Regions from separate parts of the Mesorhizobium oxytropidicola genome, predicted to be linked through region 2. Evidence: predicted binding sites of a transcription regulator. Region 2 holds the regulator's gene; each other region holds the start of a gene.
The links. Region 2 encodes PhoB, which activates phosphate uptake and scavenging genes when phosphate is short. Its sites were predicted from a motif close to TGTCATNNANCTGTCAT; they were not measured.
Positions count from the first base shown of each region.

Region 1: a site for PhoB is predicted at 2,371-2,387, ahead of AC0V8S_RS16355 (acid phosphatase). Genes of this name have one in related genera too.
Region 3: a site for PhoB is predicted at 3,541-3,557, ahead of ppk2 (polyphosphate kinase 2). Genes of this name have one in related genera too.

Region 1 is NZ_CM149692.1:3,276,085-3,281,680, forward strand. Features, by position in the region: gene AC0V8S_RS16340 (putative bifunctional diguanylate cyclase/phosphodiesterase) at 1-883, opposite strand, end outside; partial or broken gene AC0V8S_RS16345 (cytochrome-c peroxidase) at 1,055-2,221, opposite strand; gene AC0V8S_RS16350 (hypothetical protein) at 2,173-2,334, opposite strand; gene AC0V8S_RS16355 (acid phosphatase) at 2,533-4,065, shown strand; gene AC0V8S_RS16360 (Lrp/AsnC family transcriptional regulator) at 4,397-4,876, opposite strand; gene AC0V8S_RS16365 (RBBP9/YdeN family alpha/beta hydrolase) at 4,985-5,518, shown strand; gene AC0V8S_RS16370 (DUF922 domain-containing Zn-dependent protease) at 5,525-5,596, opposite strand, start outside.
Region 2 is NZ_CM149692.1:1,626,263-1,631,858, reverse strand. Features, by position in the region: gene xylF (D-xylose ABC transporter substrate-binding protein) at 1-491, opposite strand, end outside; gene AC0V8S_RS08195 (ROK family protein) at 762-2,009, shown strand; gene phoB (phosphate regulon transcriptional regulator PhoB) at 2,164-2,853, opposite strand; gene phoU (phosphate signaling complex protein PhoU) at 2,873-3,580, opposite strand; gene pstB (phosphate ABC transporter ATP-binding protein PstB) at 3,606-4,409, opposite strand; gene pstA (phosphate ABC transporter permease PstA) at 4,406-5,257, opposite strand; gene pstC (phosphate ABC transporter permease subunit PstC) at 5,261-5,596, opposite strand, start outside.
Region 3 is NZ_CM149692.1:5,262,890-5,268,485, forward strand. Features, by position in the region: gene AC0V8S_RS26525 (polyhydroxyalkanoate depolymerase) at 1-1,203, shown strand, start outside; gene AC0V8S_RS26530 (hypothetical protein) at 1,317-1,415, shown strand; gene AC0V8S_RS26535 (dihydrofolate reductase family protein) at 1,600-2,247, shown strand; gene ppk2 (polyphosphate kinase 2) at 2,514-3,434, opposite strand; partial or broken gene AC0V8S_RS26545 (aldo/keto reductase) at 3,716-4,757, shown strand; gene AC0V8S_RS26550 (glycosyl transferase family 90) at 4,776-5,596, opposite strand, start outside.

The sequences.
Region 1 (5,596 bases), 1.6 Mb from region 2:
GATTGGGGTCGGCCGCCGTGAAGGCACGGGAGTCCGCCGCCAGCGCCGTCGACATCTTGTGCTGGTCGGATTCGAAACCGTAGCCTGAATTGACGATGACATAGTCGCTGCTCGGCAACAGTTTGCGCAGCGCCGAGGTGAGCATGATCGCCGAGACGGAGCCGCGCAGGCTGCCATCCCCGCCGAAGACGGGAACCGAAAGGATGAAGCCTGAGCGATCGGCGTCATTGCCGGTGTGGATGAAATCGGTGTTGTCGCAAGTGATGAGCTCTTTCGTGCCGATGATCGGCACGTTCAACCCGTCAATGGCGCTCGAATTCGGATAGTTCGTCTTCAGCCAGGCGAGCTGCTTGACCAGCTCATGGTATTCATAGGTTTCAACCTCCTCGGGGGGCCGGATCAGGGCATTCTGGTCCAACTTTCCGGCCTTCGCGTCCGCGGCGGCCTGGGATCTCGCCTTGGCGTTCACGATCAGCTGGTCGAATTGGAGGATCGGCTCCTCGAGCTTGCCGGTCACCGCATCGAAGCGGTCCGGGTTGAAATCCAGCGGCAGGAAGTAAACCTCGGAAATGGAGACGTTGTTGGCGAGGTTGTCGTAGATCTGCTGGATTGTCGCGCGGCCTTCGTCGCCCAGATTGGTGCCATGCCGGTCGAGGTTTTGGACGCTGGGCAGATAGGTCAAGGTCCGGACATTTTCATAGACGGCCCGCAAGGCGTCTTCGACGGTCTTGGCGGTCGCTCTGGAAGCTGCCTGGGAATTCTCGAGATAGCGTTCCTTGGCCAGCGCGAAGTTTCGCTGGGCATCGATATGCAAGGCCGCCAGCGTCGCCGCGCCGGTCAACAGGATCACAACAAATCCGGCCGCTCGCCTGAATGCGTTCATTTGCGTCCACCCTCGAGTGGCAAGGGATACCGTAAGGCGGTTTAGGAAGCGCTAATGGAATAGGTCTTTTCTTGACGACTCCCGCGTGCTGGCGAGCATCAGATCCGGTAAGATCGAGACCCCCCTTCTTTTCGCGGGCGGGCAGGCCGGGACTGAGCAAGGCGCGAGGGCTCAGTTCGCTGGCACCGCCTGCTGGTCGGCGTCGGTAAGCGTGCCCAGAAAGGCGACGATGTCGTCGATCTCGGCATCACTAAGCGCCGGTCTGTCGCCGGGTTTTTTGCCGTTGAAGGGCGGATCCTGATTCAAGTTTCCCCAGTAAGCCTTTGGCAGGTCGTCATATTGCCTGACCGTGCCATCGGCATTCTTGGGGTACCAGTGGCCGGGATCGGTGTCGCGGCTGGCGTAGAAGGCGACCGCGTCGCGCAGCGTGTGGAAGGTGCCGTTGTGGAAGAAGCTTTTGCGCAGCGCGACATTGCGCAGCGTCGGCGTCTTGAACAGGCCGCAGATCTCGGTCCGGCCCTTGAAGTCGGTGCGCAGCGGGCCGCAGAGGCCAAGATCGACATAGGCGGGATCGGCATTGGTCGGGATGGCGGCATTGCGCGGCACGGCGATGGCGATCAGGCCGAAATCGGTGAATTGCGGCGGCTCGCCGTCATTGGCGGGTTCGCTGAGATGGCAGCTGGCGCAGTTGCCCTTGGCCTCGTCCTCGAACAGCACCCGGCCGCGCAGTTCCTGCGCCGTCAGCTCAGCCTTGCCGGCGAGGAAAGCGTCGTAGCGGCTGGAATAGGGGTAGAAATCGGCAGCGCTCTGCTCGAACGTGCCCAGCGCCTCGGCGGCGGCGTCGAAGGCATCGCCCGGATGGTCGAACACGTCGTCGCCGAAGGCCGCTTTGAATTCGCCGGCATAGGCGGCCTTGCGCAAGGCGGCGGTGACGGCGGCTTCATCCTTGTTGGCCATCTCGAAGGGCGAGAGCAGGGGGATTTTCGCCTGGTCCTTGCCGTGGTCGGCGCGGCCGTCCCAGGTCAGGCCGCCGGTCGGGCCATTGTCGACGCTCTCGTCGCCCTCGTCCTCGGAATCGTAGAAATGCTCGGTGAAGGCGGGCGCCGCCTGGAGATAGCGCAGCGACGCCACGGCGCGCACGCCCGGCCGGTCGAGGTTCGGGCCACCCATTTCGACCGGTGCTGCCGAGGCCGGACCGAAGGCGTGATGCGGATCATGGCAGGACGAGCAGGCCTGCTTGCCGGAAGCCGAAAGCGCCGGGTCGAAGAACATTTTTCGGCCGAGGGCGGTCAGCGTCTGCGCTCGGGCGAAGGCATCGGCGCGCGACAGGGGGCCGGGTGGACGGTGCCGGTTCCGGCGCGGACGAAGGTCGCCGGCAAAGTGATGGCGAAAGCGAACAACGATGCGGCGGCGGCCGCGACCATCAGGCGTCTGCCTCGTCCTGTCGTCATGAATTCAGTCCGTTTTTTTGGCATTAGGTGCCCACTGCAACGGATTGATGACTGGTTCGGCCCCTCACGAAAGCGTGTTCGCCGGAACGCCAAATGTCACAAAGGTTACAAGGCATCGACTTACCGTTTTCGGACATGGCCCGTTGCTCCCCGCCATGCACGACGCCTCCAGCCATCCCCTTAGCCATGAGGATTTTCATGACGCGGCTTCTCACTTCGCTTTTCCTGGCCAGCACGGCCTTGGTATCGGTCGTCACCGCTGCCAACGCCGCCCCTCCCGGCTACGACAAGATCGACACCGTCGTCGTCATCTATGCCGAGAACCGCAGCTTCGACAATCTCTATGGCGGCTTCCCCGGCGCCAATGGGCTGGCCAACGTCTCGGCCGATCAGGCGCGCCAACTCGACCGCGACGGCAAGCCGCTTGCCGAACTGCCGCCGGCCTGGGGCGGGCTGACCGCCAAGGGGGTGACGCCCGTGGTAACCGAGGCACAGTCGGCGCATCTTGCCAATGCCAGCTTCGCCATCGACGACGCCAGCGGCTTCAACGAGAAGACCTCCGTCATCACGCGCGACCTCTGGCATCGCTTCTACCAGGAGCAGATGCAGATCGATGGCGGGAAAAATGACAAGTTTGCCGCCTGGGCCGATTCCGGCGGCCTGGTGATGGGCCATTATGACGGCTCCGGCTTGCCGATGTGGGTGGTGGCGAAGAAGTACGTTCTCGCCGATAATTTCTTCCAAGGTGCCTTTGGCGGCTCCTTCCTCAATCACATCATGCTCGCCTGCGCCTGCGCGCCGGTCTATCCGCATGCCGACACCAGCCCCGTGAAGGCGCAGATCGCCGTCGTCGAGGCCGATGGCAAGACGCTGAAAGTCGCCGACAATTCGCCGGCCTCGGCACTTGGCGGTGCGCCGAAATTCGTCAATGACGGCGCCATCACGCCCGACTTCCACGCCGTCAACACCATGCAGCCGCCGTACCAGCCGAGCGCCAACAAGCCGGTCGAGGGCGGCGACAAGGCGCTGGCCGATCCGACGCAGCCGACGACGCTGCCGCCGCAGCACGACATCACCATCGGCGACCTCATGTCGCTGAAGGGGATCGACTGGGCCTGGTATGCCGGCGCCTGGCAGGCCGCGCTCGACGGCAAGAACGCGACACCGGTGCCGAACTTCCAGTTCCACCACCAGCCGTTCAACTATTTCGCGGCCTATGCGCCGGGCACTGCCGCGCGGACCGAGCACCTCAGGGATGGCGGACTGGACGGCGCCGAATTCATCAAGGCGATCGACGACGGCAAACTGCCTTCTGTCAGCTTCTACAAGCCGCAAGGCAATCTCAACGAGCACTCAGGCTATGCCGACGTGACATCGGGCGACCAGCATCTGGCCGACCTCGTCGCACATCTGGAGAAGAGCCCGCAATGGAGCCACATGCTGGTGGTCGTCACCTATGACGAGAATGGCGGCTACTGGGACCACGTCGCGCCGCCCAAGGCCGACCGCTGGGGTCCGGGCAACCGCATCCCGACCTTCATCATCTCGCCCTATGCGAAAATGGGCACGGTCGACCACACGCAATATGACACGACGTCGATCCTGCGCTTCATCACCGCGCGCTACGACCTTCCGGTACTCTCGGGCATAGTCGCCCGCGACAAGGCGCTGGCCGCCAATGGCGAGCCGCCGATGGGGGATCTGAGTGCGGCGCTTGATCTGAGCCGGTAGGCTGCGCTGGTTCGCCGGTCTTGGCACCTTTCCTCTCCCTCCGGAGGGGGGAGAGGTGGCGCTGCTAAGCAGCGACGGAGTGGGGGAAGCCATCTCTCAAACGCGCTGCCGCTGACACCCAGGCCTCAGTCACAGCGAGATATCGCCCCGGCTTGAAATAACAGCGGCCGAGCCAGGTCGACCCCCACTCCGTCTGGGCTTCGCCGAGCCACCTCTCCCCCGATCGACGGGGGAGAGGAAAGGCGCGCGTTCGCCAACCCCGCCGCCCTTCCTCTCTTCCGTGTTGGGAGGGGTGAGGTGGGGTACGTGCTGGGTAAACGTCTCAAACCATCTAACCGCCTGATCTGCGGATCAGCTCACGGCCGATCGGCTTCGGCGTCTCGCTGCGCAGCACCAGTGCCGTGGTGACCGCGCCATGGCGCGCCACGGCGTCGACGATGGTTTCAAGGTGGGCGGGCGAGGGCACGACCACTTTCAGGATGAAGCAGTCCTCGCCGGTCAGCCGGTGCACCTCGGAAATCTCGGGCATTTCGGCGAACTGCTTCAGGCAGGGGCGGATGTGCTCATGCGTGGTGCGCACGCGGATGATCGCCATCATGCCGAGGCCAAGGCCTGCGGGATCGATCACCGCGGTGTAGCCGGCAATGATGCCGCGCTCCTCCAGCCGCTTGACCCGCTCGGAGGTGGCCGGCTGCGACAGGCCGACCCGCCGGCCAAGCTCGGATATGCCGATGCGGCCGTTCTCCTGCATGGCCTCGATGATGGCTATGTCGGTCGGGTCGAGCGGCGTGCGCTCATCGCTGGTCTTCATGGTCACCTTGAATCCATCGGCAAGGACGTGATTTTTCCGATCGTTTCCCATTCTCGATGCCAGTGCAAGACGCCACCATGCCCCATCAATCGATAGGAGCAAGGCGACATGACGCATTTCATCATCCTGCCGGGGAGCGGCGGTTCTGGTCCGGCGCATTGGCAATCGCGCTGGGAAAGCGCCAATCCGGCGATGCGGCGCTTCCAGCCGTCAAGCTGGGACCTGCCCGATTTCACCGACTGGCTGGCGGCGCTGGAGGCTGCCGTGATCGCGGCGCCGGAGCCGCCGGTGCTGGTCGCGCACAGCCTGTCCTGCCTGCTGATCGCGCACTGGCAGAAGATTTCGCAAAGGCCGGTCAAGGCGGCTTTGCTGGTCGCCGTTCCCGATCCGGCGTCGGCGGTCTTTCCCGGATATGGCATGGCTTTCGCCGGAATTCCCGAGGGTCGGTTGCGCTTTGCCTCGCTGGTGGTGACCAGCACCGACGACCCCTATGGCTCGGCGGAGTATGCGCAGGCGCGGGCGACGCAATGGGGCAGCCGCCTGGTCGTCATCGGGCCGTTCGGCCACATCAATGCCGATAGCGGCCAGGGCGATTGGCCGGAAGGTCTTGCGCTACTCGAGGGTCTGGCGTCCGAGGCCTGAAGGCGCTCAGCCGCCATTCACGAGGGCAAGAATGAGTTTTTGCAGATTGCCCCCCTGGCCGAACTCGACGCGGTCGAA
Region 2 (5,596 bases):
AGGAAATCGGCATTCGGATCGGAGCCCGAGCCCTTGATGAAGACATAGTTGCCTTCCGGCTTGGCCTTGAACACCGCAGCGGCCTGCAAGCGGCCGACTTCCTTGTTGTCGAAGGTCAGGTAGAAGACGTCCTTGTTCTCGATCAGGCGGTCATAGCCGACGACGGGAATGCCTTCGTCCAGGGCCTTCTGCACGGCCGGGCCGATGGCCGAGGCATCCTGCGCCAGGATGATCAGCGAATTGGCGCCCTGCGAGATGAGGCTCTCGACATCGGTAAGCTGCTTGCCGGGATTGGACTGTGCGTCGGCGGAAATGTACTTGTCGCCGGCGGCCTCGATCGCCTTCTTCATCGCGGCCTCGTCAGTCTTCCAGCGCTCTTCCTGGAAGTTGGACCACGAAACGCCAATGACCTTGTCCTTCGCCTGCGCGACCGACGCGAGCGTCAGCGACATGGCGACACCCGCCAGGATGGCGGCTGTGAATCTCTTCATGATATTCCTCCCTGCGCCGCGTATGGCGCGACCAAACTGGCCCTAAGGCCGGCACAGAGGCTCTATTTTTTCGAGCCTCGAAAAACACTGATCCAACACCGGAACGCTGTCAACAACGATTCTGATGGATTTTGATGTCCCTGCGAATTTTTTTCGAGCCTCGGAATAAATAAATGACAGGACGGGCCGCTTCTGCCAGTATTTGACCGTGTCGCACGCGGCGTTTGAGGGGCCGGAGGAACCGCGGCGACCGGGAGGATGTGGGAAAACATGTCGGTCGGAATCCGTCACGACGATCTGCGCCGGCGCAACCGCGCCATGGTGATTGCGGCCGTGCGCCGGGCCGGCCGGCCCTCGCGCACCGAGATCGCCGCGACCACCGGCCTCAGCCATTCGACCATATCGGCGATTTCCTCCGATCTGATCGGTGAAGGCATCCTGGCCGAAGGCAAGCCGAGCGAGGCCGGCTCGCTGAAGCGCGGCAGGCCGCAGGTCGGCCTCGGCCTCAACCCGGAGGCCGCGGCCGTCATGACCGTGGTGCTGTCGCTGAATTTCCTGTCCGTCGCGGTCATCGACTATGCCGGCCAGGTGATATCGGAGGAACAGCGCCGGCTGGACACGCTGACCATGTCGCGCGAGGCGCTGATCGGCGAATGCGTCGCCATCGTGCGGCGCCGCCTCGATGATCCCGATATCGACGTGCGCAGCGTCGCCCGCATCGCACTGGCAATCCAGGGCATCACCGACACCGAGGCCCGGGCGATGCTGTGGTCGCCGATCACGCCACAGACCGACATCGCCTTCGCCGATATACTCGAAGCCGAGTTCGGCATCCCCGCCACCATGGAAAACGACTGCAACATGATGGCGGTGGCGCTGCGCTGGCGCGATCCCGAGCGTTACCGCGACGACTTCATCGCCATCCTGCTTTCGCACGGCATCGGCATGGGGCTGGTGTTGAAGGGCGAGCTGTTCACCGGCACCCATTCCTCGGGCGGCGAGTTCGGCCACATGATCCATCGGCCAGGCGGCGCGCTCTGCCGCTGCGGGCGGCGCGGCTGCGTCGAGGCCTATGCCGGCAACTACGCCATCTGGCGCAATGCCCGGCAGCTCGGTGAGGACACCGAGCCGGTCGCAGATGTCAGCGACGCCCAGATGCGGGCACTGGCCGCGACGGCGCGGGAACGGGACGGGCCCGAGCGCGAAGCCTATCGTAAAGCCGGCGAGGCGCTCGGCTATGGCCTCGGCAGCCTGTTCGCGCTGATCGATCCCGCACCCGTCGCCATGGTCGGCGTCAGCGCCGCCGCCTTCGACCTGATCGAGCCGGCATTGCGCGAGGCGATCGCCCAGACCGCTGGCGGCCAGCACTCGAAATCGATTTCCTTCGACACCGAACCGAACGAACTGCCGCTGATCCGCGAAGGCTGCGCCATGCGCGCACTGACCTTCGTCGACCAGGAGATTTTCGCGCCGGGCGGGCAGGGTAAGTCAGGCGTTGCCGGCAAGAACGTTGCCTGAGTAACGCGCAGGGATATGTTGAGATTCAGGTCAGGCCGAGTCGAGAATGGCGGGTTCCGAGAACCGGAACGGAGCGGACATTTGGGTCCGTGAGTACCGGAAGCGCGGGAAACCGCCATTCGCAGGCCGGCATCACCTGAATATCAGCATATCCCTAATCCTCGCGGATCGCGTAGCCCGCCCCCCGAATGGTCCTGATAACATCGGGCATGCGGCCATTGTTGACCGCCTTGCGCAGCCGGCCGACATGCACGTCCACGGTGCGCTCGTCGATGTAGATCGTCTCGCCCCAGACATTGTCGAGCAACTGGCTGCGCGAGAACACGCGACCGGGATGGCGCATCATGAATTCGAGGAGGCGGAACTCGGTCGGCCCGAGCCGGATCTCGCTCTTCTTGCGATAGACCCGGTGCGATTCGCGGTCGAGCACGATGTCGCCGACCTTGAGCACGCTGGACAGAACTTCCGGCTTGGCGCGGCGCAGCAGCGCCTTGACGCGAGCCATGAATTCCGGCGTCGAGAACGGCTTGACCAGATAGTCGTCGGCGCCGGTCGAAAGGCCGCGCACACGGTCGCTTTCCTCGCCGCGCGCGGTCAGCATGATGATCGGCAGCCGCTCGGTCTCGGGCCGCATCCGCAGGCGCCGGCAGAGTTCGATGCCGGACACCGCCGGCACCATCCAGTCGAGCACCAGAAGGTCGGGCACGTTTTCCTGCAGGCGGATTTCGGCTTCGTCGCCGCGTGTCACCACCTCGACCTGGTAACCCTCCGATTCCAGATTGTAGCGGAGGAGCACGCCAAGCGGCTCCTCATCCTCCACCACCATGATGCGTGGTGCGATCATCGATTGGTTACCCCTGCGCTCAGGCCGCCGGCGCCGACATCGCCGTCTCGTCCTGTTTTGGACGGTTGGCGGGCAGTTGCGTGCCGGTCAGGACATAGTACGCGTTTTCGGCGATGTTGGTCACATGGTCGCCGATGCGTTCGAGATTCTTGGCGCAGAACAGCAGATGCGTGCAAGCCGTGATGTTGCGCGGATCCTCCATCATATAGGTCAGCAGTTCGCGGAAGACGGAGGTGTATTTGACGTCGATGCGCTCGTCGTCGGCGCGCAGCTTCGCCAGCGCGGCGGCATCGCGCGCCGCATACTCTTCGATCACGCCCTGCACCTGGATCAACACCAGCTGCGCCATGGCGTCGATGGAGTGCGAAAGATCGCGCGGCGTGGCGCTGAGCCCGACGGTGCCGACGCGCTTGGCGATGTTCTTGGCAAGATCGCCGATGCGTTCGAGGTCGCCGGCCATGCGGATCGAGCCGACGACATGACGCAGATCGTCGGCCATAGGCTGGCGCTTGGCGATCAGTGTGATGGCGCGGTCGTCGAGCTCGCGCTGGCGCGCATCCATGATGGCGTCGTCGGAGACCACGCGCTGTGCCAGAGCATTGTCGGAATTCAGCAGTGCCTTGGTGGCACCGCCGACCATCGAGCCGGCGAGATCGCCCATGTCGCTGATCAGCCTGCTGATCTGTCCGAGATCCTCGTCGAAGGCTGCGACTGTATGTTCGGCCATGATCCTGGTCCTCGTATGCGTGCGATCAGCCGAAGCGGCCGGTGATGTAGTCTTGCGTGCGCTTCTCGCGAGGCGACGTGAAGATCTTCTCGGTTTTGTCGAACTCGACCAGTTCGCCCAGATACATGAAGGCGGTCTGCTTCGACACGCGCGCCGCCTGCTGCATATTGTGGGTGACGATGACGATCGTGTAGTCGGCTTGCAATTCGTCGATCAGCTCCTCGATCTTGGCGGTCGACAGCGGGTCGAGCGCCGAGGCCGGCTCGTCGAGCAGGATGACTTCCGGCTTCACCGCCACGGTGCGGGCGATGCACAGCCGCTGCTGCTGGCCGCCCGACAGGCTGAGGCCGCTGGCATTGAGCTTGTCCTTGACCTCGGTCCAGAGTGCCGCGCGCTTCAGCGCCTGCTCGACACGGCCGTCCATCTCGGCCTTGCTGATCTTCTCATAGAGCCTGACGCCGAAAGCGATGTTCTCGTAGATCGACATCGGGAACGGCGTCGGCTTCTGGAACACCATGCCGATCTTGGTGCGCAGCAGGTTGAGGTCCTGCGAGCGGTCGAGAACGTTCTGGCCGTCGAGCAGCACCTGGCCCTCGGCGGTCTGCTTGGGATAGAGCTCGTAGATGCGGTTGAAGACGCGCAGCAGCGTCGACTTCCCGCAGCCCGAAGGGCCGATGAAGGCGGTGACGCTGCGTTCGGGCAGCGACAGCGTGATATCCTTCAGGGCCTTCGACTGGCCATAGTAGAAGTTGAGGTTCTTGACCTCGATCTTGGCCTTGGCCACCGCCTCGGCGGCGATCGTCATGTCTGGAGACAACATCTGGCTCATTTGTCCTCTCTGCGTCCGGTCAGGCTGCGCGCAAAGATGCTGAGCGCGAGAACCGTCAATGTGATGATGAGTGCGCCGGTCCAGGCCAGCTGCTGCCATTCCTCGTAAGGGCTGAGAGCGAACTGGAAGATGGTGACAGGCAGGCTGGCCATCGGCGCGTTGAGATTGCTCGACCAGAACTGGTTGTTCAGCGCCGTGAAAAGAAGCGGCGCCGTCTCGCCGGAGATGCGGGCGATGGCCAGCAATATGCCGGTGACGATGCCGGAAAGTGCGGCGCGGTAGGCAACCGAGCGGATCACCACCCAGCGCGGCGCGCCGATCGCGGTGCCGGCTTCGCGCAAGGCGTTTGGCACCAGATTGAGCATGTCTTCAGTGGTGCGCACCACGACCGGGATGACCAGGATGGCAAGTGCGACGGCGCCGGCGATTGCTGAGAAATGCCCCATCGGCCGCACCATCAGCTCATAGACGAACAGGCCGATGATGATCGACGGAGCCGACAAAAGGATGTCGTTGATGAAGCGCACCACGGTGGTGAGCTTCGAGAAGCGGCCGTACTCGGCCATGTAGGTGCCGGCCAACACGCCGATCGGCGTGCCGACGATGATGCCGATGATGGTCATCACGATGCTGCCGTAGATGGCGTTGAGCAGGCCGCCGGCATCGCCGGGCGGTGGCGTCATTTCCGTGAAGACCGACAGTGAGACGCCGGACAGGCCCTTGTAGAGCAGGGCGCCAAGGATCAGCGCCAGCCAGGCAAGGCCGATGCCGGCGGCAACGACGCACAGCGTCATCATCACGCCATTCTTGCGCTTGCGGCTCTGGTGAAGCGATGCGGCTGTCGACATCGGTCAGGCTCCGGTGCGGGCGTCAATGCGCATCAGCATGTAGCGGGCGATGGCAAGGATCAGGAAGGTGATGACGAACAGGATCAGGCCGAGCGCCACCAGCGAGGAGGTGTAGAGATCGCCGACCGCTTCGGTGAATTCGTTGGCGATGGTCGCCGAGATGGTCGTTGCCGGCGCAAACAGCGACGTCGAGATGCGGTGCGCGTTGCCGATGACGAAGGTCACCGCCATCGTTTCGCCGAGCGCACGGCCGAGAGCGAGCATGACGCCGCCCATGATGCCGATGCGCGTGTAAGGAATGACGACCCGGCGCGTGACTTCCCAGGTCGTGCAGCCGAT
Region 3 (5,596 bases), 3.5 Mb from region 2:
TACCAGGCCTACCAGCTACAGGACGACCTCATCGCCCCGTCGCGTTTCTTCGCCGACCTCATGCACTCGGCGATGGGCGGCATTATCTCAGGCGACAGCGTGAAACAGCGCCTGGCCGCCGGGCTGGAGATGATCGGCCGCTTCAAGCTCACCCATGCGCGGCCGGATTTCGATATCAAATCCGTCAGGGTGGGCAATCGCGACGTGCCGGTCAGCGTCGAGACGGCGCTCGGCCTGCCGTTCGGCAAGCTTCTGCGCTTCGCCAAGGATATCGATACACGCCAACCCCGGGTGGTGGTGATTGCCCCGCTGTCGGGCCATTTCTCGACGCTGCTTCGCGGTACGGTGGAAACGCTTCTGGCTGACCATGAGGTCTACATCACCGACTGGGCCAATGCTCGCGACGTGCCGCCCGCGGCCGGCCGCTTCGGGGTGGACGACTATGTCGACTACATCATCCGCTTCCTGCAGGCGATCGGCCCGGGCGCGCATATCCTGGCTGTCTGCCAGCCCTGCGTTCAGGCGCTTGCTGCCGTCGCGGTCATGTCCGAGGACAGGCACCCAGCGACACCGCGCTCGATGACGCTGATGGCGGGACCGATCGATCCGCGGGAGAGCCCGACCAAGGTCAACGAATTCGCCGTCAGCAAGTCGCTAGCCTGGTTTCAGAATTCCGTCATCTCGCGCGTGCCGTGGCGCCATGCCGGCGGCGGACGCCGGGTCTATCCGGGCTTTCTGCAGCTTGCCGCCTTCATGGCCATGAACATGGATCGGCACACGAAAGCGCACCGCAAACTGTACGACCATCTGGCCGCTGGCGAGACCGCCGAGGCCGAGAAGATCAAGACTTTCTATGACGAGTATCTGGCGGTGCTCGACCTCACCGAGGAATTCTATATCGAAACCATAGACCGCGTGTTCCAGAAGGCAGAGATCGCCACCGGGACGTACACTTTCCGTGGCAGCCTGGTCGACCCGGGCGCGATCCGCAACACCGCGCTGCTCACTGTCGAGGGCGGGCGCGATGACATTTGCGCACTCGGCCAGACTTCGGCCGCGCATGAATTGTGCCGGTCACTGCGTCCGCATCTCAAACGCCATCACCTGCAGGCCAATGTAGGCCACTATGGCGTCTTCAACGGCAAACGCTGGGAGCGCGAAATCTATCCGATCGTGCGCAATCTCATCCTGTCGATGGAATAGCTTTTCATTCGATAACCAGCGGGTTTTGCACTGACAGAACGCGGCGGCTCCGGGTATGACGCGGGCACGGCCGGAGGCGGCCGGCAGCCCGCACCGGCAAGGACTACCGCTACATGAAACCCGACCTGGAACACGAGGATGGGCGGTTGACGGTCGAGGTCATCTACCCGTTCAGCAACCACATCCGCTTCATGGAACTCACCGGCGAATAGCCTGATATCGCGGCTGTTTCGGCGGCCACCAGTGGCCACCCCAGCGCATCAATACGGAACAGTTCGGACGTCACTTGGCGACGTTGTCAGGACGTGTCTGCATCGTGAGGAACACCGCTTGTGATCTGCAATCAGTTTGCTACAAGAAAACCGATTGCAGACATAATTGGTTAGGAGGCCTTCCATGTCCAAACTTCGCGTCAACGCATTCACCTTGTCGCTCGACGGTTATGGCGCCGGTCCCGATCAGGATCTGCAAAACCCGCTCGGCATCGGTGGAGAATCCTTGCACAAGTGGTTTGTCGACACCCGCACCTTCCGTGAGATGGTGCTCGGACAAGATGGCGGCACCACCGATATCAACGAGGCGTTCGCGGCGCGCAGCTTCGAGAATGTCGGCGCCTGGATCCTTGGCCGCAACATGTTCGGGCCGATCCGCGGCGACTGGCCTGACGACAGCTGGAAAGGCTGGTGGGGCGACAACCCGCCGTACCATGTGCCGGTCTTCGTGCTGACGCACCATGAGCGGGCACCCATCACGATGGAAGGTGGCACGACCTTTTATTTTGTGACCGACGGCATCCATTCGGCGCTCGAGCAGGCGAAGGCGGCGGCTGATGGCAAGGATGTGCGCGTTGGCGGCGGCGTCGCCACCATCCGGCAATATCTGCAGGAGAAGCTGATCGACGAGATGCATCTGGCAATCTCGCCTGTGCTGCTTGGCAGGGGCGAGCACCTGTTTGCCGGCCTGGACATGCTGAAGCTGGGCTATCAATGCACCGAGCAGGTGGCGACGGCGCTTGCCACGCATGTGCTGATCAAGCGGGCGTAACGAGAGCTCTTTCTCCCCGTCACTATACGAGGAGAAATGCCCGGCAGGGCAATGAGGGGCGGCGCTGACGTTTGGAAGATTTGCGCTGCCGACGACGCCAGCGATTGCATACTGTTGAAGAATGGCCAGACTCAACTTTCGACGTTGGCGCTGCCCCTCATCCGCCCTTCGGCGTTCGTCGTTCGAAAAGCCAAGCAGTTGGCTTTTCGTCTGCTTCGCAGACCTCTCCTCACCTCCCCGTGAAACGGGGAGAAGGAAGAAACCCCTCAATACTTCTCCGGCACGTAAAGCTCGCGCGGCAGGGTCTGGCGCTCGTATTCGGGGTTGAAGACGCGTTCCGGCAGCGTGATCTCCTCGTGCGGCACCTCTTCATACGGCATCTGCTTGAGCAGATGATCGATGCAGTTCAGCCGCGCGCGCTTCTTGTCGTTGCCCTCGACGATGAACCAGGGTGCCTCAGGAATGTTGGTGCGGGCGAAGGTTTCTTCCTTGGCCTTGGTGTACTGCTCCCAGCGCACGCGCGACTGAAGATCCATCGGCGACAGCTTCCACTGCTTCATTGGATCGTGGATGCGCATCAGGAAGCGCATCTGCTGTTCCTCGTCGGTGATCGAGAACCAGTATTTCACGACAGTGATGCCCGAGCGCACCAGCATGCGTTCGAACTCCGGCACGTCGCGGAAAAATTCCTCGACCTGACCCGCATCGGCAAAGCCCATCACGCGCTCGACGCCGGAGCGGTTGTACCAGGAGCGGTCGAACAGCACGATCTCGCCGCCTGCCGGCAGATGCGGGACATAGCGCTGGAAATACCATTGCGACTTCTCGCGCTCGGTCGGCGCCGGCAGCGCCACGACGCGGCAGATGCGCGGATTGAGCCGCTGGGTGATGCGCTTGATGACGCCACCCTTGCCGGCGGAGTCGCGGCCCTCGAAAATCACCACCAGCTTCTTCTTGTGGTAGGCGACCCACGACTGCAGCTTGATCAATTCGGATTGCAAGGTGATCAGGTCGCGGAAATATTGCATGCGGTCGATCGAAGGCGGATGCGCGTTCTTGTAGATCTTGGCGATTTCCATCGACAGGGCCGGCTCCGACATTTCGAGCTCATAATCTTCGTCGAGCGTGTCTGCGAGCTCGGCTTCGAGCCAGTCCTTGGCGGGAGAATTCTGTCTTAGCTCGGTCATATCGGTCGCTCCGCTTGCAAGCCTTTCGGTTCATGTCCGGCACCCCAAACTGCTGGCCTGCGGCCTGGAATGGAAACACCTTAGCCGAATTCAATATAGGCCGGCGGTGACGGTTTTATTGCAGCCCAAGCGCGATCGCCGTTGCCACAAATCCCGCGAGGTATGATCGATCCGTCGTCCTGGCATGGCGACAAGGCGACCAAATTGTCCTACAAATCCCGGGTCGCATTCCGGGCGGCCCTTCGGCGCCCCCCAAATTCAACACAATCGCGAGGACTGACATGGAATACCGCACCCTTGGCCGTTCCGGCCTGAAGGTTTCGACGCTGACTTTGGGCACCATGACATTCGGCGGCGCAGGCCCGTTCGCCGCGGTCGGCAACAGCGATCTTGCCGAAGCCAAGCGCATGATCGACATGTGCATCGACGCCGGCATCAATCTCATCGACACCGCCAATGTCTATCGAACGGCTTGTCGGAGGAGATTATCGGCGAGGCGCTCGGCGGCAAGCGCAAGAACGACGTGCTGATCGCGTCCAAGGCACGCATGCGGATCGGCAGCGGGCCTAACGACGAAGGCCTGTCGCGCCACCATCTGATCCGTGAGTGCGAGAAGAGCCTGAAGCGGCTGAAGACCGACGTCATCGACATCTATTTCGTCCACCAGTGGGACGGCCTTACCCCGGTCGAGGAAACCATCGCCGCGCTCGACACTTTGGTCAGCCAGGGCAAGGTGCGCTATATCGGCTGCTCCAACTGGTCCGGCTGGCAAGTGATGAAGGGGCTCGCCATCAGCGACAGCCGCCACCAGCAGCGCTTCGTCACCCAGCAGATCCACTACACGCTGGAGGCCCGCGAGGCTGAATATGAACTGCTGCCGATCTCCGTCGACCAGGGACTGGCGTGCTGGTCTGGAGCCCGCTCGCCGGCGGCTTGCTGTCCGGCAAATACCACCGCGACAGCCCGACCGCACGGCAGCTCGCTGGCTGGTCGGAACCGCCGATCCGCGACGAGGACCGGCTCTGGCGGATCGTCGATGTGCTGGCCGAGATCGGCAAGGCCCGCGGCGTGTCAGCAGCACAGGTGGCGCTTGCCTGGCTGCTTGGCCGCCCCGCCGTCTCCTCGCTGGTGATCGGCGCCCGCAACGACGCCCAGCTCAAGGACAATCTCGCGGCCGCAAGTCTGGAGCTCAGCCCGGAAGAACGCCAGCGCCTCGACGCGGTCAGCCGCCCGCCCGTGCTCTACCCCTATTGGCACCAGCAATTGACGGCAAAGGATCGCTTCGGCCCCGCCGACATGGTTCTCGACCGCAGCGTCATCTGACCATGAGACCGAGGCGCGCTAGCCCTCGATGAAGCGCCAGAGTTCGGGATCGGGTTCGATCTGGCCGCTGAGCACGAAATATTTGTAGAGCACGAGCAGGGAGATCGCCTGCTCGTCTCGCTCATTGGAGAATTTCCGGCAATAGGCGTTGGCCGCGGCGATGATGCGCTCGGCCTGCGCCGGATGCCGTTCGAAATAGCGCACCTTCTCGCCGAGATCGGCGAAATCCAGATCAAGCGGCACATAATGGACATTGGCCTCGAGCTGCCGCTCCGCGAACCATGTCTCGTATGTCGGCGGCGGCATCAGGCAGAGCGACTTCGAGTTCAAGATCCATTTGAGGTTGGTCGCCACGTCATTGCCTTCGAGCGAGACGATGTAGCGGTAGCGCTGGTGCTGGCCGATGCTGAGGAAGGGCTTGGCGTATTCGGCCGGCGCGTTGGGCTTGTGCGAGCCGGCATCGCAGAACGGCAGGTCGCGCACCGCTTGCAGAAACCGTGTCCTGATCGGATTGTTGAGATCGCCGCGCCAGACCACGGCCGGCAGCTTGTCACCGAACGAGATGGCGTCGGCCGGCATCTGGAAGTGGCGGAACTTGTCGAGCTTCATGATGACCGCGTTCTGGTCGTCATCACGGATCGGCCGATCCTTCACGATCGTCGGCACTTTCGGCACATTCCTGACGTCGCCGAATTCGATGTCGATGAGCAATCCGGGGTCGAAGTAGCGGGCGAATTCCTTCAGGTCGTAATAGTACATGGTCGGCGTGAAGGGCAGCTTGCTGATGCGCATGGCATTGGCGCTGGGCGCGAAACGATCCTGCAGCTTGTTGTAGTAGT